Regions from separate parts of the Exiguobacterium sp. s194 genome, predicted to be linked through region 1. Evidence: predicted binding sites of a transcription regulator. Region 1 holds the regulator's gene; each other region holds the start of a gene.
The links. Region 1 encodes LexA, which represses DNA repair genes until DNA is damaged. Its sites were predicted from a motif close to CGAACATATGTTCG; they were not measured.
Positions count from the first base shown of each region.

Region 2: a site for LexA is predicted at 2,682-2,695, ahead of KNP85_RS13975 (YolD-like family protein). Genes of this name have one in related genera too.
Region 3: a site for LexA is predicted at 4,349-4,362, ahead of uvrB (excinuclease ABC subunit UvrB). Genes of this name have one in related genera too.
Region 4: a site for LexA is predicted at 4,240-4,253, ahead of KNP85_RS14285 (YolD-like family protein). Genes of this name have one in related genera too.

Region 1 is NZ_JACSLT010000005.1:55,247-61,373, reverse strand. It holds gene tkt (transketolase) at 1-1,198, opposite strand, end outside; gene KNP85_RS07355 (DUF896 domain-containing protein) at 1,397-1,630, opposite strand; gene KNP85_RS07350 (YneB family resolvase-like protein) at 1,691-2,335, opposite strand; gene KNP85_RS07345 (hypothetical protein) at 2,408-2,644, opposite strand; gene lexA (transcriptional repressor LexA) at 2,850-3,470, shown strand; gene KNP85_RS07335 (metal-binding protein) at 3,470-3,910, shown strand; gene KNP85_RS07330 (DNA alkylation repair protein) at 3,998-5,098, opposite strand; gene glnA (type I glutamate--ammonia ligase) at 5,255-6,127, opposite strand, start outside.
Region 2 is NZ_JACSLT010000012.1:11,314-17,440, reverse strand. It holds gene KNP85_RS13990 (caspase family protein) at 1-341, opposite strand, end outside; gene KNP85_RS13985 (hypothetical protein) at 753-1,139, opposite strand; gene radC (RadC family protein) at 1,892-2,347, opposite strand; gene KNP85_RS13975 (YolD-like family protein) at 2,719-3,060, shown strand; gene KNP85_RS13970 (IS1182 family transposase) at 3,389-4,750, shown strand; gene KNP85_RS13965 (winged helix-turn-helix transcriptional regulator) at 4,901-5,254, opposite strand; partial or broken gene KNP85_RS13960 (Gfo/Idh/MocA family protein) at 5,449-6,127, shown strand, end outside.
Region 3 is NZ_JACSLT010000002.1:234,126-240,252, reverse strand. It holds gene uvrA (excinuclease ABC subunit UvrA) at 1-2,318, opposite strand, end outside; gene uvrB (excinuclease ABC subunit UvrB) at 2,319-4,295, opposite strand; gene KNP85_RS03120 (sulfite exporter TauE/SafE family protein) at 4,410-5,294, shown strand; gene KNP85_RS03115 (MIP/aquaporin family protein) at 5,396-6,103, shown strand.
Region 4 is NZ_JACSLT010000012.1:83,033-89,159, forward strand. It holds gene KNP85_RS14275 (type I restriction endonuclease subunit R) at 1-683, shown strand, start outside; gene KNP85_RS14280 (DEAD/DEAH box helicase) at 1,097-3,700, shown strand; gene KNP85_RS14285 (YolD-like family protein) at 3,875-4,216, opposite strand; gene KNP85_RS14290 (JAB domain-containing protein) at 4,588-5,043, shown strand; gene KNP85_RS14295 (hypothetical protein) at 5,429-5,635, shown strand; gene KNP85_RS14300 (hypothetical protein) at 5,773-6,127, shown strand, end outside.

The DNA of each region.
Region 1 (6,127 bases):
CGAAGTCTGCAGCACCTTTAATCATCGTGTTGTTCGAGCCCGCGAGGTCAGCCGAACCACCGAAGAGTGTCGGCACCGCTTTAGCGATTGCGTTCAATACTTCACCGCTCGTTTGACGTGTTGCTTTCTTCGAACCGATTTCGAACGTCGGCAGCTCGCTGTCCCAACCTTCTGGGAGCTCGTTGTTCACTGCACGCTCGAACTGGGCACCGAGTTCAGGGTGTGCTGACTTGTAAGCTTCAACGAGTTCGTTCCAGTCCGCTTCATGCTTCGCGCCTGGCTCAACGACTTTATCGTTGAACAAGTCGTATACTTCGTTCGGTACGTAGAAGTTTTCGCCTTCCCACTTGTAGAACTGCTTCGTGAGCTCGATTTCAGCTTCGCCGAGTGGCGCGCCGTGTGAGGCCGATTTCCCTGACTTGTTCGGTGAACCGAAACCGATGACCGTCTTCACTTCGATGAGGGTCGGTTTCGACGTTTCCGCCTTCGCTTCGTCGATTGCTTTCGCGATTGTATCGATGTCCGTGCCATCTTCAACGCGAATCACTTGCCAGCCGTAAGCGTTGAAACGATCTTCGACACTTTCTGAGAACGACTTGTGAAGGTCGCCATCGAGTGAGATGTCGTTTGAATCATAAAGGACGACGAGCTTTCCGAGTTTCAAGTGACCAGCGAGTGAGGCAGCTTCTGCCGACACGCCTTCCATCAAGTCACCGTCTCCGCAAATCCCGTATGTGAAGTGGTCAACCACTTTGAACTCATCACGGTTGTAAGTCGCTTCCAAATGCTTTTCAGCCATCGCCATACCGACTGCCATGGCAATCCCTTGGCCAAGCGGTCCAGTCGTCGCGTCGACACCAGCCGTGTGACGGTACTCTGGGTGTCCAGGCGTCTTCGAATCCATTTGACGGAACGATTTGAGGTCGTCGAGTGAAAGGTCGTAACCAGATAAGTGAAGAAGCGAGTACAAGAGCATCGAACCGTGTCCCGCTGAAAGAACGAACCGATCGCGGTTGAACCAGTTCGGGTTTTTCGGGTTGTGACGCATCTTATCCGTCCAAAGTGTGAACGCCATCGGAGCCGCACCCATCGGCATCCCCGGGTGACCAGAGTTCGCTTTTTGGACCGCATCAATCGAGAGCGTCCGAATCGAGTTAATCGCTAATAATTCTTTAGTAGTTGTTTCCACTAATTTCATCCTCTCTGTTGTTACAAAGTTTCTACCCGTCATATTTTAGCATACTCATTCGTGTGTCACAACTAATTAATTAGTATAACACATTAGATGGAATCGTTTACTTCCTTTCGTCCAAAATCAGTCCATTAAGTCCCCCTGATCGCCGTTCGCGTATAACAAACATGCACACCCTATATGAAATAGGATGTGCATTCGTGGTCACTCCGAGCGATGTCGTTTCTGCTCGTCTTTCAATTTTTCAGGCGTTACGTCGTTCCCGTCCGGATCGACGACCTTCATCCCCATCATTTGCGATTTGAATGATTGGCGGAACGCTTGCAAATATTGTTGGCGCAGCGCTTGCTGCTCATCCATCTCTTCTGATGACAGTCCATCTGTCTTGGCTTTGTTGGCGAGAAAATTGATTCGCTCCAACTGTTCAGGTGCTAGCATCAGGCTCGCCCCCTCTCTACTGAATTTGTTCTTCTACTGTACAAAATCAGCGAGCAGGAATCAAGTTTCTGGCACTGATACGTGCTCCAAATAACGACGGTTCACGGTCGCTTTCGACACCTCATAGCCAAAACCACGTAGCGTGGCGGCAATTTCAGCGAACGTCAGTCCGCGCTCGCGCAGTTGGACAATTTCTTCGATCGGCACTTCGATTCGGCTCCGACCGCCTTGATCGTGATGTTGGATGTTGCGGTGCGGGTTGAACCCGTTCGCGACCGCCCGACGCATGCCGCGTGAGATTTTCGCATTATGGATTTTACGCTGGTATTCCTCGACGACACTGACGATTTCAAGCACCATCTTCTCGGCATCCGAGACGACGTATTCATCGGACGATTGCATCGTCAACAAGCGGACGTTATGTTTCATGAGCGTATGCAAGATGGCGATTTTCGCGTTCCCTCGTCCGAGGCGGCTGTCATCGCTCACGAGCACGGCATCGAGATTAGATGTCGAGACGTGCTCCAACAAATCGAGCAACCCCGTCCGATTGACCTCATACCCACTCTCTTGCTCACTGATCACATCGACGATTTCAGCGTCAAGACGTTTCGCCATCCGCGTCAGTTCGTCCGCTTGGCGACCGAGTGACGTCTCTTGCGTGGACTTGTTCGTCGACACGCGACAATAAATGACGACTCGCATCCCGTCACTTCCTTTCTTTCCATTCGCCCTCTACGATACACAGGTTCGGGGGCTGTTCGCAATCAGAAAAGATTATTCGGCGGCGAACCACGTCGTCTTGTCGTCTTCTTTCTCAGCGCGTTCAGCGAGAAGCTGTGCCTCGAGCGACTCGGCCTCCGTCAAGGCGACTTCTTCTTCGACGCTATGCTCGATTACTGGTTCGGTCGCGACGACTTCGACATCGTGGCGCATTTCCCCGACCATATAAAACGCGAACATTCCAAGTGCCAACATGCCGACTAAAATGATTCCATTGATTGTGTCTCTCATAACGATTACCTCCTGGGAATAAGAATACACGTTCTCGAGAACGTCTGTTCGTTTATCTGTTCTCATCATAAAACAAGAACTTCTGTTCGGTCAAGTGGAAAAAAACGAACGAATGTTTGTGCGCTCATGTGTTCTTGTGTTAAACTAAACCCATAAAGAATAGGATGCGTTCGCAGGTTATTCGACATAATCGAGGTGAAATCCATTGAAAAAAATGTCAGCAAGACAACAACAGATTCTTGATTTTATAAAAGCCGAGGTCCGGGCGAAAGGGTATCCACCTTCCGTTCGTGAAATCGGAGAGGCAGTCGGACTCGCATCGAGCTCGACCGTCCACGGCCACTTGGACCGTCTAGAGAAGCGTGGATTGATTCGACGTGACAAGACGAAGCCACGTGCCATCGAAATTTTAGATGAAGAGATGTCAGTCGTGGAAGACCATGATGCCGTCATGTACGTGCCGGTCATCGGGAAAGTCACGGCCGGTACGCCAATCACGGCAATCGAGAACGTGGAAGAGCACTTCCCGCTCCCGGCCCACGTCGTCGGTTCCGACAACGTCTACATGCTCTCGGTATCGGGAGACTCGATGATTAACGCCGGCATCTTGGATGGGGACCGTGTCCTCGTCCGCCAACAGAACACGGCCGACAATGGAGAGATTGTCGTCGCCATGACGGATGAAGGCGAAGCGACAGTGAAGCGGATTTATAAAGAAGCTTCGAAAGTCCGTCTTCAACCGGAGAACGATGAACTCGAAGCGATGTATTTCGATAACGTGTCGATTTTAGGGAAGGTCATCGGTGTATACCGTACGATTCACTAATGGCGAGTGGCAAGACACATACCCGTACGAATCTCGTGGCAATCGGTGCTCTTGCGATTGCCACGCCTTTTATTGACATCGATATTCCGACCATGTTCCTATTCGGCGCCCTAATCGGGACGTTCTGGCTCTCCCCGGACCTTGACTTAAAGTCGGACGCCTATTATCGATGGGGACCGCTTCGGGGCTTTTGGCTCCCTTATGTGAAGATTATGCCCCATCGGTCGTTATTCTCGCATTTTCCGCTCTTGAGCGATCTGATCCGGGTCATCTATCTCGGTTTCCCGCTCACGCTCGTGCTCACGTTCACGCCGTATGAGGAAGCTGTCAGATCGTGGCTCGACCTGAACGGGGCCGCATGCTTCTTCGGACTCGTTTTCGCGACGACGCTACATACGACGCTCGACTATGCGTCCACGTTCTTCAAACGTGCCTTTTAAGCCAAACATTTATGCCATACACCTAAAAGGGCAGCCCGTCTAGTAGAGACTGGGTTGCCCTTTTTGAACTGTTTATTATATAGAAGCTCAATAACTTTTATGCAACATGACATGATGTTCTGCCACTTCTCGTCCATTGACCAGCAAAACGACACGATGCTCCCCTGAATAATGCCGACGAGTCGTCAAATCTGCCCAACTGTGCATCCTGTTCGCTACAAGTCGCGCACCCCCGGGGACGATTTTGTTCGCTAGCAGAAAAGCTTTACGACTCGCTTTCCCGTTCGCTTTTATGAAATCGATGGCGTATTCGACCCGAATATAGGCGCCATCGCCTGGACGAATCGACACATCGTACTGAATCTCGCACGTCTCTCCTATGCTGAGCACGTTCGGATGTATCGAAATCGATGCGTTGACGGTCAAATCCGTTTCTTGCGTATAACCGAACAGCGTTAAGGCGTCAGGATGTGCGGATTTGATCAATGTTCGGCACGCATGTCTGATGACCCAATCGGTATGAGGATGTTCGCCTTGCCATCGACGCGAGACTTCGAGCACGGCTTCCGGGTGATCTTTCGAGATATCGTTGAGATTGTTGGCGACACTTTTCCTTACATATAATGATGGGTCTTCTTTCAATAACTCTAAAACCGCAAACACGGGAGCCGGATTTTCTCTGAACATCGGTAATGACTCCGCCCACGGAAGACGAGGACGACAGCCTTCACTTGCCAATCTTCGCACATGCTCATTCGGATGCTTGGCCCATGCCATCATGCGATCCATTACTCGCGTCGAATCACGAAGCAGAAAAGGTCTGATTGCGAATTCAGAAGACGATTTCTGCGTGAAGAGTTCGAGTGCTGACATCGAGCGTTCCCAATGTTCTTCCGCCTGTCCATACACTTCTACGAAGTCGGGAAAAAATAAATATGGAAAGCCGACACAATCGTCTGCAATTTCAACCAATACATCTATAGCTGACTCGTAGTTTTGAGGTAAGTACTCCCCGAGCTTTGTCGAAATACGGCGCATACGCCCTTTCAGCGCTAACGCTTCCCATGACTCATCTACAATCGATGCGACAAATGCTTGTATATCAAACGATGGGTACACGGATTGAATCCGTCGCCCAAATCCTAGCAAAAAATCCTCATGATATACCTCTTTCAACGGTGTGGCCACGTCTTCCATCTCCTTCAGTTTCGTCTAGTCCGCTCATCTAGCCATACATTCTTCCCCATTATATAGAACGATAGAAAAAGAGTCCTGAATGAGTTCTTCTTGCGAAGACTCGTTCAGGACTCTGATTGGTAGGGTTAACGTCCCCAGTTCATCGACTTAGTAGAGCGTCATGTACTGATCGCGTTCCCACTCTGTTACTTGCGTACGGAACATATCCCACTCGATTTCTTTCAACTCGAGGAAGTGCTCACCGATATGCTCGCCAAGCGATTCCATGACGACTTTGTCAGTACGGAGTACTTCGAGCGCGTCGAAGAGCGTAGCCGGAAGATCGTCAATCCCGTTAGCAACACGTTCTGGCTTATCCATGACGTAGATGTTGCTGTCGATTGGCTTCGGTGCTGTCATGTCTTTCTCAATTCCATCGAGACCTGCAGCCAATAGTGTGGCCAAAGCGAGGTACGGGTTTGCTGCCGGGTCGACCGAACGTACTTCGATTCGAGTCGAGAGACCACGGGCCGCTGGTACACGAACGAGTGGTGAACGGTTGCGCGCGCTCCATGCTACGTAGCAAGGTGCTTCATAACCAGGAACGAGACGCTTGTACGAGTTGACAGTCGGGTTACAAACAGCCGTGAATGCACGGGCATGCTCGAGAATCCCTGCCGTGAAGGCGCGAGCCGTGTCAGAGAGTTCCATTTCGCCGTTCGGATCGTAGAAGACGTTCGTGTCACCTTTGAAGAGCGACATGTTGGCGTGCATCCCTGAACCGTTGACACCGAAGAGTGGCTTCGGCATGAACGTCGCGTGAAGACCATATTTCGCTGCAATCGTCTTGACGACGAGTTTGAACGTTTGGATGTTATCAGCCGTCGTGACCGCATCTGCGTATTTGAAGTCGATCTCGTGCTGACCTGGTGCGACTTCGTGGTGTGATGCTTCGATTTCGAAGCCCATGTTTTCGAGCTCGATGACGATCTCTTTACGGCAGTTCTCGCCGAGGTCGACCGGTGCCAAGTCGAAGTAACC
Region 2 (6,127 bases), on a different contig from region 1:
CTGACATCGGACATGTTGATGCTGGTGTCACCTATAGCATGAATACCTGCATCATATGGAATGAAATACGCATTGGTTTGACTGAACCCCCCGTGGCCTGCCCAGTAGAGAAATAAGACATCATTTGGAGACGCATCTCCAAAAAAACTATGTAATGCATGGTCTAACATTGACTTGGTGGTCAAATTCCCATATAAAATCTGGACGTCAGATTTACCGAATACGGCGGGCTCTTCTGTCAATAATCGATTGATTTCTCTTACGTCGTTTAACGTATTCGGAAGAGCAGATATCTCATGGTCACGTTGCTCATTGACTGCAATTAATAGAGCTTTGTACAATGTAAATCCCTACCTTCTCATCATTTACATATATTGTATTATACAATGTACACATGCTCCAAACTTGAATAGAAAATCAATCACTCGATTCAGAAGACATGTCGACGCAGACTCTTTCATTCTCAATCCTTATTCTAAGAGCCATTGATAAACAGCTGATTTGAAAAGTAAAGTGCCTCTAGGTAAAAACAAAAAACCATTCGACTGAATGGTTTCCCTCGCTTGTCGATAGACAAGCCCACGTTCTTGCTTTTAGTGTTGTTCTTACGCTCCGTGCCTCCCGTCAGAAAGGGCCAGGAACATAGAGATGCGGCGGTGAACCAGCAGCTCTTGTTATCGGGCCGTCAGGGAGGCAGCGGTGCGATGAGCGACTTCGCCACAAGGCGTTAGACGCTCACGCATGAGCCCGGATCACCATTCCTTCTCCCATGCCCCGTCTTCAGACACGCCCCAATCCTCGAAGCGATACTTGATGAGCCAATGGACATGCATGAGTTCATACTCGAATATACCCTTGGATAGCTCTGAGACGACGAAGCGGACGTCCCCATCCGCCACCACCCATGTCCCATATAGATACACGATCTTGATCGGACGTTCTTCTACATCCAGATAGATCACCATGCGGAAGTAAGGCGAGTTCCGTCCTTCATCGAACCGGACGACCTTCTCGACGCCATGTTGCCTGTCGACGACACGCATCCACTCGGGATGTTCCATCAGTTCCGAGAACACGGTCCGGACGAACGGATCCAATCCTTCGAACGCATAGTCATCAAGCAGCCCCTCGTCCGTCACGCCTCCCCCTTCCGGTTCTCTCTAAAACGATTCCCCGTAAAAAGACAGTTCAGTCCTCATCCATACACTAGTAGAAACGATTCCCATTCAAAAATGTATACGCGTATACATGTATACACGTATACAAATCTACATGTATACATCTAGAAAATTCTTACGGTCGACCATATGTTCGAAGCGTATTGGTGGTGAAAAAAACTGTGCTTCTTGTCAATAACTCCCCTTCTTTCACATCACATAGGATATCCATACTCACAAGTTTAAATTCCCCGTTCTTAACGTTTAACCGATCCGGGAGGCGGCGTAGCAATACCTCCGTCATTTCGTCCATCGTCTGTTGGTCTAGTTGGAATTTATCCATCTGAATCGTCCTCTCCATTTGATAGCCTCATGATATCTCGCATTTACGCAAGCAACATCTCACCTAGTTTCACATAAGCCCTGGTGTTGTTTCAAACAAGCCCTAGGGCTTGTTTAGAAAACATAATCATTTTCAATAAACAAACCGTGTTTTCACTTCTACCATTTCATCAAACAATCTTCTTATGAGACAGACCAAAACAACGTCCAATTTTCACACACGAACCATCTCGTTTTCGTTATACGAAAACGGACCTTTTCCCGGATCCCGCCCCACGGATCCAGGCGAGAGCAACGCGAGTCGCCCATCCCGTCAAAGAAAAACGTACGTTTTTCGTCCGTGCCCTTACCGGACGGACCGGGACCGGTCCCCCGGCCCCACTCCATTCCGTTCAACCCATGTAACCTCGCTGTTTCATGCTGACGTACGACTCGTCCGACCCGAGGATGAGATGGTCGAGCACCGGGATGCCGATGAGGTCCCCCGCTTCATGTAACCGTTCGGAGACGAGGATGTCCTCCCGGCTCGGGGTCGGGTCCCCGCTCGGATGCTGATGACAGACGATGAGGCACGAGGCGTTGTTCAAGATGGCGCATTTGAAGACCTCTCTTGGGTGGACGATGCTCGAGTTGACGCTCCCGACGTGCGCCCGGTGGACACCGATGACCCGGTTCTTCGTGTTGAGCATAATGACAAGGAAAACTTCACGGTCGTCGTCCCCGATGAATGATGACCCGATTTGTCGGGCGCTGTCCGGCGAATGGATGATGGCGTGCTCGAGGGCGACCATTTCCTCGCGAACCTCTTGTTTGATACGGATGACCTCGATGATGGCGGATAGTTCCATGATGGTTTGTCCCCTTTCGGATAAGCTGTCCTCAGAACGAACACCGTTGTGCGTCCTGTTGACGGAAACGCAGCGAGCGTCGGGAGACGGTGCAAGGGCGACCGCAGGGAGAGCCTCAAAAAAATGCGTAGAGCGCACATAGGTCCAGGCTTCCGTAGCCAACGAGCGAAAAGCCTCGCTTTGAGCCTAAAGCGAAGGAAGACGGGCCGGAGGGCGCGTCATTTTTTTGACGTCCCTTGCACCGACGACCAGCGAGCTAGAGTACGGAAACAGGACGAACGGATTACCAATCACGAAAAAGGCTGTTCAAGCGAGGTAAATCGGGTATAAAATAAGAACAAACGTTCGTTTTATGGAGAGGGGTAATTATTATGACGATGTATCGCGATCGGGGCGAATTGAAATGGATCCCATTCCTCATGCCCGAGCACAAGGCGCTACTGACGAAATACTATAAAGAGATTCAAAAAATTGAGATGCCAGATATCGATGAACAGGTCCTATCGGTCTATGAGAATGTGCTGAACGACGCGATCTTCAGCGGAGATTTGGTAGAGGTAAAATATGTGGAGAAGCGGGAGATGAAACGATTCAAGGGTTTTGTGCACCGGACGAACTATATGGAGCGGACCGTCGAGCTGGCCAATCAGCGGGACGGGATCATCCATGTGCCGTTCGAGGCAATCATTCACGTGGAACAATCAATGGACTAACGCCCTAGCGGTTGTTCGAAGTCTGCGTCACGAAACGAAGTTTCGCTCCTCGACTTTTCAAAAAAGGAAGAGTAATTATACTCTTCCCAGACTGTAGACAAAACATTGTCTGCAGTCTTTTTTATTTGCCCGACCGGGCACAGCTCGCTTTTCTGGGGGCAAGCAGGGAGCCGCATCGCGACTTTGTCGCTGCTGGGTCTCCCTTTGCTTGCTAATCCCCTGGAAGTCTCGCCGTGCCCGCAGTCGGCCCACGCATCAATCCCTCTTTTCGTACCGTCGTCGCTTTTTTATAATGAGAGATATAGAAACAATTATGGAGGCGAATCGGATGATCAGGAAATCAACAGAATCGGAAACCAATCGGACACAACTGGAGATGGTCACGCTCGACGAGCTTGTGCCAGCAGACCATCTGGTCCGAAAAATCGAGGCGGTGATCGACTTTGAGTTCATCTATCCGCTCGTGGAGAACTTATATTCTGAGGACCGTGGCCGGCCAAGCGTCGACCCTGTCGTTCTGATCAAGATGGCCTTCCTTCAGTACCTGTTCGGTATCCGATCCATGCGACAGACAATTCGTGAGATCGAGACGAACGTCGCATACCGTTGGTTTCTCGGGTTCGGATTCACGGACAAGGTGCCACATTTCTCGACGTTCGGGAAGAACTATGTGCGTCGGTTCCAGTACACGAGCTTATTCGATGACATCTTCTATCATATCCTTGAACAGGCTGCGGACGCAGGGTTCATCGATCGCGCCGTCCTATTCGTAGACTCGACACACGTCAAAGCGAACGCAAACAAGCGGAAGCTCGTCAAGAAGACCGTCCGGCAAGAGGTGAAACACTATCAGGAACAACTCGATGCCGAGGTCGAGCGAGACCGCGAAGAAAGTGGAAAGAAGCCCTTAGGGCCAAAAAAGAATCAGGCGGAGGAGACGAAGGAAATCAAGGTCAGCACGACAGACCCTGAGAGTGGATATTACGTAAAAGGTGAGCGTGAGAAGCAGTTCGCTTACTCTGTCCATGCGGCGAGCGACGCCCATGGGTTCGTGCTCGGTGCTATCGTCACACCGGGTAACGTGCACGATAGTGTAGCGTTCCCCGATCTGCTCGACAAGGTCTCCGACCGCCTGATTCAACCGTTCGCCGCCGACTCCGCCTATAAAAATCCGGCCATTGCCAAGCTGCTGATTGACCGTGGGATCCTGCCGGTCTTCCCATACACTCGCCCGAAGGGTAAGAAGGGCGCCTTCAAGACCAAGGATTTCATCTACGACGAGCACCGTGACGTCTACATCTGCCCAAACAACGAGTTATTAACGTACAGTACGACGATGCGCGAGGGGAAACGCAAGTACGTCTCGAATCCCGCGGTTTGTGTGAACTGCCCGCTGCTCGAGCAGTGCACGAAGAGCCAGAAGCACCAGCGGATAATCGAGCGACACCTCTGGCAACCCTATATGGACGAGGTCGAAGACCTCCGCCACACGGAATTGAACCGCAACATCTATGACCGTCGTAAACAGACGGTCGAGCGCGTGTTCGCGGACGCAAAAGAGAAGCATGGCATGCGTTGGACCCGTTATCGGGGACTTGAAAAAGTTTCAATGCAGGCGATGCTTACTTTTGCTGCCCTCAATCTCAAGAAGATGGCGGGCTGGGCATGGAAGAACGCCCAGCCCGCCTGAAAAGGGGCGCGGGCAGAGCGCCTAAAGGCCCGAAAACGACAAAGTCACGTTTCAGTTCGCCTGAAACGTGACTTTGTCTACAATCTGAGCGGATTTCATTTTACTGAAATCCGCTTTATTTTATTCAGCTATTTTTAAATACCTACTAACTTAGTTGTTTTCTATTTGCTGATCCAAGTTTTGCTCGATGTATTCTTTGCCCCATTCGTACATGGAATCAAGAATTGGAATAAGGCTTCTTCCTTGTTCGGTAAGTGAGTACTCCACTTTCGGCGGAACCACAGGGTATACTTCCCGGTGGACAATCAAATGATCTTCAAGTTCACGCAATTGATTCACGAGCATCCGTTGCGTGATGCCTGGCATAAGACTTTTTAATTCCCCAAAACGTTTAGTTCCTTCTTTTCCTAAATGCCATAGCACTAGCATTTTCCACTTTCCTCCGATGATGGAAAGTGTCAGCTCTTTTTCACAATTAAAAACTTTCTCTCCTAAATTAGGCATCTATTTTCTTTCCTTCCTTGTTATATTTCTATCGTATACTTTTCGATACTATGTGATAAAAAAGTCAGTACTATAATTAATGTAACTTACTAATTGTACTAGATATAGAATGGTTAGTAAATTTTTTTAGCATTGGAATAATGTCTTTGCAATTGTGGGCGATAATGCAATAAAAACAGAAAAGAGGATAAAAAATGATACGAATCGGCATAGTGGGTACTAATTGGATTACAGAAAGATTGCTTGAAGCGGCAAAAGAGATTGAGAATTTTAAATTAGCAGCCGTTTATTCCCGAACGTTGGAAAGAGCAGAGGAATTTGCCAGTCAATAAGGAATAACTAAAATTTTTACTGACTTGGAAGAAATGGCAGTCAGCGATGAAATCGATGCGGTTTATATTGCCACACCCAACTCATTCCATGCTGACCAAGTCGTCTTGTTTTTAAAAAACTCCAAACATGTATTATGTGAAAAACCGATGGCTGCCAATGCAGCAGAAGCAGCGAAAATGATTCAAGAAGCGAAAGATCATAATGTGCTGCTTATGGAAGCGATGAAATCTACGTTACTTCCAAACTTTAAGGCCATTCAAAATAATCTGCACAAAATCGGCCCTATCCGCAGATACTTTGCTAGCTATTGCCAGTACTCATCGCGTTATGATGCATACAAAAAAGGAACAGTATTAAATGTATTTAATCCAAATTTTGCGAACGGTTCATTGATGGATCTGGGCACCTACTGTTTATACCCGCTCATTTTACTGTTCGGCGAGCCAAAAGAAATAAAGGCCACAGGTCTTATCCTGGATTGCGGTATAGATGGCGAAGGAAGTGTCCTATTGAAATATGATGACAAAGATGCGGTTATCA
Region 3 (6,127 bases), on a different contig from region 1:
TAGCGTTTCCCGTGACACACTTCACACGGGACGTAGACGTCCGGCAAGAAGTGCATCTCGATTTTGATGATTCCGTCCCCGCGGCACGCCTCGCAGCGTCCGCCCTTGACGTTGAAACTGAAGCGGCCTTTCTTATAGCCGCGCATCTTCGCCTCGTTCGTCGACGCGAACACGTCACGGATATCATCGAATACGCCAGTATACGTTGCCGGGTTCGACCGTGGCGTCCGTCCGATTGGCGACTGGTCGATATCGATGACTTTATCGATATGGTCGAGTCCTTCAATCTTCTTATGCTTCCCTGGCTTTGCCTTGGCCCGGTTGATGTGATGGGCGAGCGATTTATACAGTATCTCGTTGATGAGCGTCGATTTCCCGGAACCGGAGACACCGGTGACGGCAATGAACATGCCGAGCGGAATCGAGACATCGACCCCTTTCAAGTTGTTCTCTTCCGCCTTCAAGATTTTCAAGAAGCGCTCATCCGGCACTTTGCGTTCGGCCGGGAGCGGGATGAACTTCTTACCGGACAGATATTGGCCCGTGAGCGACTTTCGGTTCTTCATGAGCTGCTTCGGCGTCCCGGCAGCGATGACTTCTCCACCGTGTTCGCCGGCGCCCGGTCCGATGTCGATCAAATAATCGGCTGCCATCATCGTGTCCTCATCGTGCTCGACGACGATGAGCGTGTTGCCGATATCGCGCATCTGTTTGAGCGTCGCAATCAAGCGGTCGTTGTCGCGTTGGTGCAACCCGATTGACGGTTCATCGAGGACGTATAGGACGCCCGTGAGCCGCGAACCGATTTGCGTGGCGAGACGAATCCGCTGTGCTTCCCCGCCCGAGAGTGTCCCGGCGGCGCGAGAGAGCGTCAAATAGTCGAGACCGACGTTGTTCAAGAAGCTGAGCCGCTCACAAATCTCTTGCAAGATGAGACGGGCGATGGCGATATCTTTCTCGCTCAGTTCCGTCATGATCGAATCGAACAAATCGATGGCGTTGACGACCGACAAGTTCGTCACTTGGCCGATATGGTGACCCGTGATCTTGACGGCGAGCGTCTCTTCTTTCAAACGGTAGCCGCTACATGTCGGACATGCGTGGGTCGCCATGTACGTCTCCATCTGTTCACGGATATAATCGGACGTCGTCTCTTTATAGCGGCGCTCGATGTTGCGGAGCACCCCTTCGAAGAAGATCGTGTTCGTCCGGACTTGTCCGAAATCGTTCTCGTAACGGAACAAGAACGACTCTTCATCCGTTCCGTGCAAGACGAGGTCTTGGTCCCGCTTGGACAGGCGTTCGAACGGCACATCCATGTCGATGTCGAAGTGTTTACACATCGAGGCGAGCAGTTGCGGATAATACTGCGAACTCGTCGGCTGCCAGGCGACGATCGCGCCTTCCTTCAGCGTCTTCGATGGATCTGGGATGACGAGTTCCGGGTCGACGTCGAGTTTCGTACCGAGCCCGTCACACGTCGGACAGGCGCCGAACGGTGAGTTGAACGAGAACATGCGCGGCTCGAGTTCGCCAATCGAGAACCCACAAATCGGACAAGCGTGATGTTCGCTGAACAAGAGCTCGGTGCCGTCCATCTTATCGATGATGGCCCGACCGTCGGCAAGACGAAGCGCCGTCTCAAGCGAGTCAGCAAGACGACCTTCGACGTCAGCGCGGACGACGAGACGGTCAACGACGACTTCGATCGAATGTTTCTTATTCTTATCAAGCTCGATCTCATCGGTCAGTTCAATCGTCTCGCCGTTGACACGAACGCGGACGAACCCTTCCTTTTTGAGCGAGTCGAACACTTTGACGTGCGTCCCTTTGCGGCCCGAGACGATTGGCGCCAGGATTTGCAGGCGCGTCTTCTCCGGCAGCTCCATCACTTGGTCGACCATCTGTGAGATGGTCTGGCTCGAGATTTCGATACCGTGACGCGGACAGACCGGTTTCCCGATGCGAGCGAACAAAAGACGTAAGTAGTCATAGATTTCCGTCACCGTCCCGACGGTCGAGCGCGGGTTACGGCTCGTCGTCTTCTGGTCGATCGAGATGGCCGGGCTCAGCCCTTCAATCGTATCGACGTCCGGTTTGTCCATCTGTCCGAGGAATTGACGGGCGTAGGCCGATAGACTCTCGACGTAACGGCGCTGCCCCTCGGCGTAGATGGTGTCGAACGCGAGTGACGATTTACCGGAACCGGACAAGCCCGTCAAGACGACGAGCTGGTCCCGTGGAATATCGATATCAATGTTTTTCAAGTTGTTGACGCGCGCCCCTTTGATGACGATCGCATTTTTCTTTTCAGCCATTTAATTCCCTACCTTCAACTCCAAGATTAAGTCACGCAATTCGGCCGCCCGTTCGAACTGGAGGTCGCGGGCCGCTTGTTTCATTTCTTCTTCTAGCTTGGCGATGGCTTCCTCACGTTCAGCCGGCTTCATCGAGCTGAGTGATTCGAGCACATCCTCCTCGGCGTCGACCGTCGCGCGGATGACGCCGCGTACTTCTTTACGGATCGTCTGCGGCGTGATGCCGTGTTCTTCATTATAAGCTTCTTGAATCGAGCGACGACGGTCGGTCTCTTCAATCGCGCGCGTCATCGAGTCGGTCATCTTATCAGCGAACAAGATGACGTGCCCGTTCGAGTTCCGCGCCGCCCGCCCGATTGTCTGAATGAGCGATCGGTCCGAACGGAGGAACCCTTCCTTGTCGGCGTCTAGAATCGTGACGAGACTCACTTCCGGGATGTCTAGTCCTTCCCGCAGTAAGTTGATTCCGACGAGGACGTCGTATTTCCCGAGACGCAGGTCACGGATAATCTCAATCCGCTCGAGCGTCTTGATTTCCGAGTGCATATAGTTGACCTTGATGCCCGCTTCACGCAGATAGTCCGATAAATCCTCGGCCATCTTTTTCGTGAGCGTCGTCACGAGGACGCGTTCGTCCTGTTTGATGCGGTCGCGAATCTGATCCATCAAGTAGTCGATCTGTCCTTTAATCGGATGAATCTCGATCGTCGGGTCGAGTAGACCCGTCGGCCGGATGATCTGTTCGATCATGTTCGGTGTATGTTCAAGCTCGTAAGGACCCGGTGTCGCCGAGATGAAGATCGCTTGCGACAACTTCTTCTCGAACTCGTCGAACTTGAGTGGTCGGTTGTCTTTGGCCGAAGGGAGACGGAAACCGTGGTCGACGAGCACTTGTTTCCGGGCCTGGTCGCCGTTGTACATGCCGCGCACTTGCGGGAGCGTCACGTGCGACTCATCAGCGATGAGCAAGAAGTCTTTCGGGAAGTAGTCGATGAGCGTGTACGGCGTCGCCCCTGCCTCCGTCAAGTTCAAATGACGTGAATAGTTCTCGATGCCTGAACAGTAGCCCATCTCGCGCATCATCTCGAGGTCATAGTTCGTCCGTTGTTCGAGGCGCTGTGCTTCAAGCAGTTTGCCTTCTTCGCGGAACTTTTCGAGCTGCTGTTCGAGCTCGGCCTCGATGTTGACGATTGCTTTTTGCAACTTCTCGTCACGAGTGACGAAGTGGGACGCCGGGAAGATCGAGACGTGCTCCCGGTCGGCGATAATCTCTCCGGTGAGGGGGTCCATCTCGCGGATGCGGTCGATTTCGTCACCGAAAAACTCGACGCGCAAGCACTGCTCGTCACGTGACGCCGGGAAAATCTCGACGACATCCCCGCGGACACGGAAACGGCCGCGCTGGAAATCGATATCGTTCCGTTCATATTGAATGTCGATCAGTTTGCGGAGCATCTGGTCGCGCCCCATCTCTTTGCCGACGCGGAGACTTAAGACGAGACTGTTATACTCTTCCGGGTTACCGAGACCGTAAATACAGGAGACGGAGGCGACGATGATGACGTCGTCCCGCTCGAACAAGGCCGATGTCGCCGAGTGGCGGAGTTTATCGATCTCATCGTTAATCGAGGCATCTTTCTCGATGAACGTGTCGGTCGACGGCACATACGCCTCCGGCTGATAGTAGTCGTAATAACTGACGAAGTATTCGACGGCGTTGTTCGGGAAGAACTCTTTGAACTCGGAGTAGAGCTGTCCGGCGAGCGTCTTGTTGTGGGCCAAGACGAGCGTCGGCTTCTTCACTTCTTGGATGACGTTCGATACGGTGAACGTCTTCCCGGTGCCGGTCGCACCGAGCAACGTCTGATACCGGTCGCCGCGATTGATTCCTTCGACGAGCTGACGAATCGCTTCCGGTTGGTCGCCGGCCGGCTTATATTCTGAATGTAAGTCGAACGGAACGCTAATCTTATCCATGTATATTCCTCGCTTTCTTTACCTTGCATATTGGCTTGATTATATCACATACACGAACAAATATTCGCTTCTGACACGCTTCCCAAATCGTTCCGCTTTTCGTTATCATGGAGAGTGAATCTAAACAGAAACGAGTTGGTCGTCATGTGGTCGCTTCTCTTTCTCCCGCTCGGTGCCGTCGTCGGCGCCTTGTCCGGCTTCTTCGGCATCGGCGGCGGGGTCATCATCGTCCCAGTGTTGCTCTTTAGTGGATATTCGGCGGCCGAGGCCGTCGCCACGTCGCTCCTATTCGTCGTCGGGACGAGCCTGTCCGGCGCCAAGAAACATACGTCGCTCGGCAACGTGTCCTGGTCAACAGGCATCACGGTCGGCTTGGCCGGTGCAGTCACGGCGCAGCTGTCGAGCCGGCTCGTCCTCTCGATCTCGGGCACGTATGACTGGTTGCTCAATCTATTTTATCTGGCTATCCTATCTTATTTTGCCGTTACGCTATTAAAGAAAACATCTAAACCGCAGAAGCCGAAAAAATCATCGCTGCTTGCCGCCCTCGTCATCGGGATGATGGCCGGGCTGTTGTCGGCGCTGCTCGGTATCGGTGGCGGTTTCATCATCGTCCCGCTCCTCGTCAGTTGGCTCGGCTTCTCGACACATCGCGGGGTCGGGACGAGCCTGGCTGCCGTCCTGTTCATCTCGCTCGGCGGACTCGTCGGTTATCTCCCATCGCTGTCGCTCGACTACGTGACACCGCTCGCGTTGGTCATCGGCGCTTTCATCGGGGCCCCGTTCGGCGCCACGCTCACGAATCGCTATCACGATAAAGAGATCTCTAACCGACTCGCCTGGTTGTATATGGCCGTCATCACCTCAATCGCGCTCGATCTTGGTGCCGCCGTCTATGCGCCGCTCGCGTACGTCAGTTTGGCGGTCCTGCTCGCTTTTCTTGTCGGGATTGGACTCGACTTCAAACGGCGTATTGTCAATCAAAACCACTTTTCATAAGAAAAGTGGCTTTTTTTGCATATTCGGTTTTGAAACGCTTACATTTGGGGCATATAATGAAGTGGTAAGCCAAATTTAATATGGAAGGAAGGGAGTATCACATGTCAGCATTCGTCAGCGAAATTATTGGTACAATGCTACTCATCTTGCTCGGTAACGGTGTCGTCGCCGGCGTCGTCCTCCGTCATTCGAAAGCGGAGAACGCAGGTTGGGTCGTCATCACGTTCGGTTGGGGCTTCGCTGTTATGATCGGGGTATACGCAGCCGGAATCTACGGAGGGGCGCACTTGAACCCTGCCGTCACGGTCGGGCTCGCGACAGCAGGCTCATTCCCTTGGGCTGATGTGCCAGCCTACATCTTGGCACAGTTTATCGGGGCGTTCATCGGGGCCGTCCTCGTGTTCGTGCACTACAAACCGCACTATGATGTGACCGACGATCCGGGTGCCAAACTGGCCACCTTCTCGACCGCACCAGGGATTCGTAGCACGCCGTTCAACTTGATCGGGGAAATCATTGGTACGTTCGTTCTCGTCTTCGGAATTTTGTCATTCGGGGCCAACACGTTCACGGACGGCTTGAATCCGCTCATCGTCGGTTTCCTCGTTGTCTCGATCGGTCTCTCACTTGGTGGTACAACGGGATATGCCATCAACCCGGCACGTGACCTCGGGCCGCGGATTGCGCATGCGATTCTTCCAATCAAAGGCAAAGGGACGTCGGACTGGGGCTATTCATGGATTCCGGTCGTCGGACCAATCATCGGGGCGGTCATCGCCGCATTGGTTTACGGCATTCTTGTCCCATAATCTTTCTAATTTCTAAGGAGGCAC
Region 4 (6,127 bases), on a different contig from region 1:
CTTTCGAGGCACTCGTCACCTACGACGAGTATAACGATGACATGGAGAAATCGAAGAGCCTCCAGGACCAAGTGAAGACGGTCGAGGATTTCGTCGGCAGTTACAATACGATCAAAGGCTCATTACTGGAAGAGCCTGACCCTGACGGTAGAGACCCGGACAACACGCCTGATTTCTCGGATATCGAGTTCTATGGGGACAATACCGCGAGGCTCTATGATGTCGACTCGAGCTATATCGACAAGTTACTCGGCACCTATTCGGCCAATAATGCCGACGTCCGTTCTGAAATCGAGAAGGCGCTCCAGAAGTTGAACAAGTCTGAGGTCGTCAAAGAAGTATACCGCTCAATCTTAAATGCAATTGATAGTGGTGAAATCAAAGAAGATGATATCTTCGCATTAAAGCGAAGTTACTTCACAGCTGCCTACGAACAAGCCGTCCGTGATTTTGCTGAGACTTGGTTTGTGAAGGAGAGAGAACTATACGCCTCAGCCGTTCAATACAATATCGGTGCCGACCCGATTCCAAACATCGGCGGTATCATCAACAGTAAAGACTTCGCAAGTTACAAGGGATCCAATCCTGAAGCCATGCCTCTAAAATATGGGCCGGCAATGAAGCGAGAATGGCGAATTACGTTAGACGAGACCGTCATCCCGCTCAGCCAAGAGCTTCGCTAAAAAAAATCAAAGTCATAAGACCTGGATATGGTCTTGTGACTTTTTGTGTTTTGAAGCAACAAAATTTTCATTTCCTACGCTTTAGGAATCCCCTCAACAGTCTTGTTTGAAAAAAATAAAATATGATTAATAGAGTGACGACTTGTTAAAAAACTAACAAGACTTTTGCACCTGTAAACATGTTTTCAGAACGAATATTCCTCTATGCGTATTTGATAATACATGCTTTTTGAGACACTGCTTAAGGGTTTCTTGCTCGGATAAACTACATTTAATAATTCTTAGAAGGATATATTAATAATCAAATAGAAAACAAGTAATCGAAAAGTCAGTTTGAGGTGTAATACAAGTCTTTATAAATTTCTGATTTATATTCTATGAGAATAAGAAATCAAAAAAAGGAGTTGAGTTTTGTGAGGAAAAAATTTGAATTCATCAAGCCGAAGGTTGTAAAGGTAGTCGAAAAAGACCCTGAAACAATATTTAGAGAATTACAGATTCCAAATATTAAAGGCTTATGGTCTCAGCAAGCCGACATTTTACGCGCATATTATAATGACTTTAAGACAGGTTCTGATGTTGCTATAGAGCTGCCTACGGGAACTGGTAAAACGCTTATTGGGTTATTAATTGCTGAATATAGAAGAAGATGTCACCAAGATCGAGTACTTTATTTATGTCCGACTAAACAATTAGCGAAACAAGTTTACTTGAAGGGTCAAGAATATGGATTGCCAGTAAGTTTGCTCATTGGGTCGCAAAATAATTATTCTGAAAGTGAATATGGAAATTATGTAACCAGTAAAGCTATTGGAGTGACTACATATAGTGCTGTTTTTAATACAAATCCATATAAAATGGATGATGCCAGTACGATTCTTTTAGATGATGCGCATTCCGCAGAAAATTATATTTCATCCCTGTGGACAGTTGAAATTAAAAGACAAGACAATAAAGAAGTTTTTGAAAGTATCATTGAATTATTTAAAGAAGATATTTCCGAATATACTTACATTAAACTGATGAATGGAGGAAGTGAAGGCTATAAATCCATGTATGATCTTATACCGTATCCAAAGTATCTAGATAAACTCCCTCAATTAATCGAATTACTTGAAGCTAATATATCTGAATGCGGTAATGCAAAGTATCCATGGTCGAAAATCAGTCAGAATTTAGAAGCTTGTCAGATGTTCTTCTCATTGGGAGAGATTAATATTAGACCTCTAATCCCACCTACACAAACTCATTCAGCTTTTAACAATGCAAAACAAAGGATTTATATGTCTGCAACATTAGGAGAAGGAGGAGAGTTGGAGAGAATTTCGGGGGTTAGAAAAATCAGAAAAATTCCAGTTCCTAAAGGATGGGATAAGTATAGTAACGGAAGAAGGTTAATCTTATTTCCAAATAGAATTCTCACCCAAGATGAAAGTGTTAAAGTAGCGTTTGGCGCGATTCGAAATCAAGGTAGGGCACTGGTGCTTTGCCCAGATAATCGAACTGCTAATATTTTTGTTAGAAAACTAAAAATCGAGCTTCCCGATTTTACTATTTTAGATTCTCTATCGATAGAAGACAGCTTAGAACCATTTACAACAAGAGAAAAAGTGGTTCTCATTTTGACTAATAGATATGACGGTATAGATTTATCTGGAGACATATGCCGGTTACAAATCATATATGGAATGCCTGAAGCAACGAACTTGCAAGAAGGTTTTTTGTGGAATAGATTAAATGCAAATGCTGTCTTAGGAGAACTGGTGAAAACGAGAATCACCCAGGCACTGGGAAGATGCACGCGATCTAATGATGATTTTGCAAACGTGATCATGCTCGATCCCAATTTATTAAAATTTTGTTCGAAGAAAGAGAATTTAGTTGGTTTTCATCCGGAGATTCAAGCGGAGATTGAGTTTGGGCTTAGTAACTCGGCGATGATTCAATCGGTTGATGAAATGGTTGATTTTATGAACGATTTTGTAAACGATAAAGAATACTTTTCTGGAATCAATGAGGCTATCATAGAAATTCGTGAGGAATTTGAAAAAAAACCTAAGCCCGCAGTGAAAAAGCTGATACTCAATGTTGAAAATGAAATTGATTTTTCTTATGCATTGTGGAAAAAAGAGCTAGATAGAGCTCTTGAAAAAGTAAAATTAATACACGAGAATTTGAGTGGTGGTAAAGATTTAAATGGGTATCGTGCCTGGTGGTATTACATTGGAGGCAATACAGCATATTTGTCTAAGAAATTTATTGATATTGATGACAATCTTGATAGAAATTATTATTCTTCCGCCTTAAAACTCTCCCATGGAATTACGTGGATGGCAGACTTAATTCGTACTGTCCCTATGGAAAAAGATATTCCAGAAGTCGATTTCTATCTTGCGACACAAACAGAAAATGTAGAAACGTTATTGAATGATTTAGGACTATTTGGGGGTTCATTTGAGAAACACATGAAACAAGTGATGGAATTAGTCAGCAATGACGACGCAAAAAAATTTGAAAAAGGCTTGAAACAGTTAGGTGTGGTTCTTGGCTTTGAGTCACTTCTTCCTGAGGGAGATACGACCCCAGATGGAATATGGTACATCAGGGACAAATTTTTCGTATTTGAAGCAAAGACCCAAGAAGATAAAGATGATCCTATATATAGTGACGCATGCAGACAAGCAGATGGACATAGAAAATGGACGACAGAGAGCATACCATTACCAGAGGGTGCATCAATTGATGTTGCCGTAGTTAGTCAAAAAACTACAATCCGTAAAGATGCATTACCACAATCAAGAGGATTATTTCACATCGATACATCCGATATTAGAAAATTAGCATTGGAAGCAACAAGTTCATTAAGAATGATTCGTTCTGTTTTAACGAAGGATAAAGAGCCAAATCTTTTTCATAAAGAACATATTGCAAATACTCTAATTAAAGAAAAATTAACATTGCGTGACATTGAAACAATTTTCAAGAAAAAGTCTCTTGATGAGTTAGAGCAACATTAAAATTATGCAATTTTTTTGAGAAGATACGGTTTTCAGATGACATAAGTCCTTTAATATGATTGCTATTTTATTAAATTCAAAAGGAAGAGTAATCATACTCTTCCTTTTGAATTTTGAAAAGTCGAGGAGTGACACTTTGTTTCGCTACACAGACTTCGGAAAACCTCCAGAACATTAGTCCATCGATTGTTCCACGTGAATGATTGCTTCGAATGGCACCTGGATAATCCCGTCCCGCTGATTGGCCAGCTCGACGGTCCGCTCCATGTAGTTCGTCCGGTGCACAAACCCTTTGAATCGTTTCATCTCCCGCTCCTCCACATATTTCACCTCCACCATATTCCCGCTGAAGATCGCGTCATTCAGCACATTCTCATAGACCGATAAGACCTGTTCATCGACATCGGGCATCTCAATTTTTTGAATCTCTTTATAGTATTTCGTCAGCAGCGCCTTGTGCTCGGGCATGAGGAAGGGGATCCATTTCAACTCACCTCGGTCGCGATACATCGTCATTACAATTTCTCCTTTCCATAAAACGAACGTTTGTTCTTATTTTATACCCGATTTATCTCGTTTGAACAGCCTATTTCGTGATTGGTGATCCGTGCGTCCTGTTTCCGTACTCTAGCTCGCTGGTCGTCGGTGCAAGGAACGTCAAAAAAATGGCGCGCCCTCCGGCCCGTCTTCCTTCGCTTTTGGCTCAAAGCGAGGCTTTTCGCTCGTTGGCTACGGAAGCCTGGACTTATGTGCGCTCTACGCATTTTTTTGAGGCTCTCCCTGCGGTCGCCCTTGCACCGTCTCCCGACGCTCGCTGCGTTCCCGTCAACAGGACGCACAATGGTGTTCGTTCTGAGGACAGCTTATCCGAAAGGGGACAAATCATCATGGAACTATCCGCCATCATCGAGGTCATCCGTATCAAGCAAGAGGTTCGCGAGGAGATGGTCGCCCTCGAGCACGCCATCATCCACTCGCCGGACAGTGCCCGACAAATCGGCGCATCGTTCATCGGAGACGACGACCGTGAAGTGTTCCTCGTCATCATGCTCAACACGAAGAACCGGGTCATCGGCGTCCATCGGGCGCATGTCGGGAGCGTCAACTCGAGCGTCGTCCACCCACGGGAGGTCTTCAAATGCGCCATCCTGAACAACGCCTCATGCCTCATCGTCTGCCACCAACATCCGAGCGGGGACCCGACACCGAGCCGGGAGGACATCCTCGTCTCTGAACGGTTACATGAAGCGGGTGACCTCATCGGCATCCCGGTGCTCGACCATCTCATCCTCGGTGCGGACGAGTCGTACGTCAGCATGAAACAGCGAGGTTACATGGGTTGAACGGAATGGAGTGGGGCCGGGGGACCGGTCCCGGTCCGTCCGGTAAGGGCAAGGACGAAAAACGTGCGTTTTTCTTTGACGAGAGGGGCGACTCGCGTGCTCTCGCCTGGATCCATAGAGCAGGATCCGGAAAAGGGTCGTTTTCGCATGACGAAAACGAGATGGTTCGTGTGTGAAGATTGGATGTTATTTTGGTCTGTCGCATAATTTTTTTGATGAAATGGCAGAAGTGAAAAGAGCGTTTGTTTATTGAAAATGACCATGTTTTCTAAACAAGCCTTAGGGCTTGTTTGAAACAACACCAGGGCTTACGTGAAATTAGGCGAGATGTTGCCTGCTTGGATGCGAGGTATCATGAGGCTATCAACAGGAGAGGATGATTCAGATGGACAGCTACCAACTAGATCAACAGACGATGGACGAGATGACGGAGGTATTGCTTCGACGCCTTCCTGACCGGCTTCAAGAAGATTTTGATGACTTAAAACTTGTGAGCATGGATCTGCTTTGTGATGTGAAGGAAGGAGAGCGCTTGACCCACCTCACCGTCTTCTTCAATACCAATATGATTCGACGGAATCGTCGTACATAAGAAAAAGGAATCATTGTATACATGTATATGTGTATACATTTTTTTGAAAGTCTTCATTTCTGTAGGTTCATGAACAAGGACTGAACTGGTTTTTTACGGGGAATCGTTCTATAAAGAACCGGAAGGGGTGAGACGTGATGGACGAGGGGCTGCTTGATGACTATGCGTTCGAAGGGTTGGATCCGTTCGTCCGGATAGTGTTCTCGGAACTGATGGAACATCCCGATTGGATGCGTGTCGTCGCCAAGGACCATTGCGTCGAGAAGGTCGTCCGGTTCGATGACGGACTGAACTCGCCCTATTTCCGGGTATTGATTTACCTGGATGCGGAAGAGCGTCCGATCAAGAAAATGTATCTATATGGGACATGGGTGGTGGCGGATGGGGACGTCAGCTTCGTCGTCTCAGAGCTATCCAAGGGTGTATTCGAATATGAGGTGATGCATGTCCATTGGCTCATCAAGTATCGGTTCGAGGATTGGGGCATGTCTG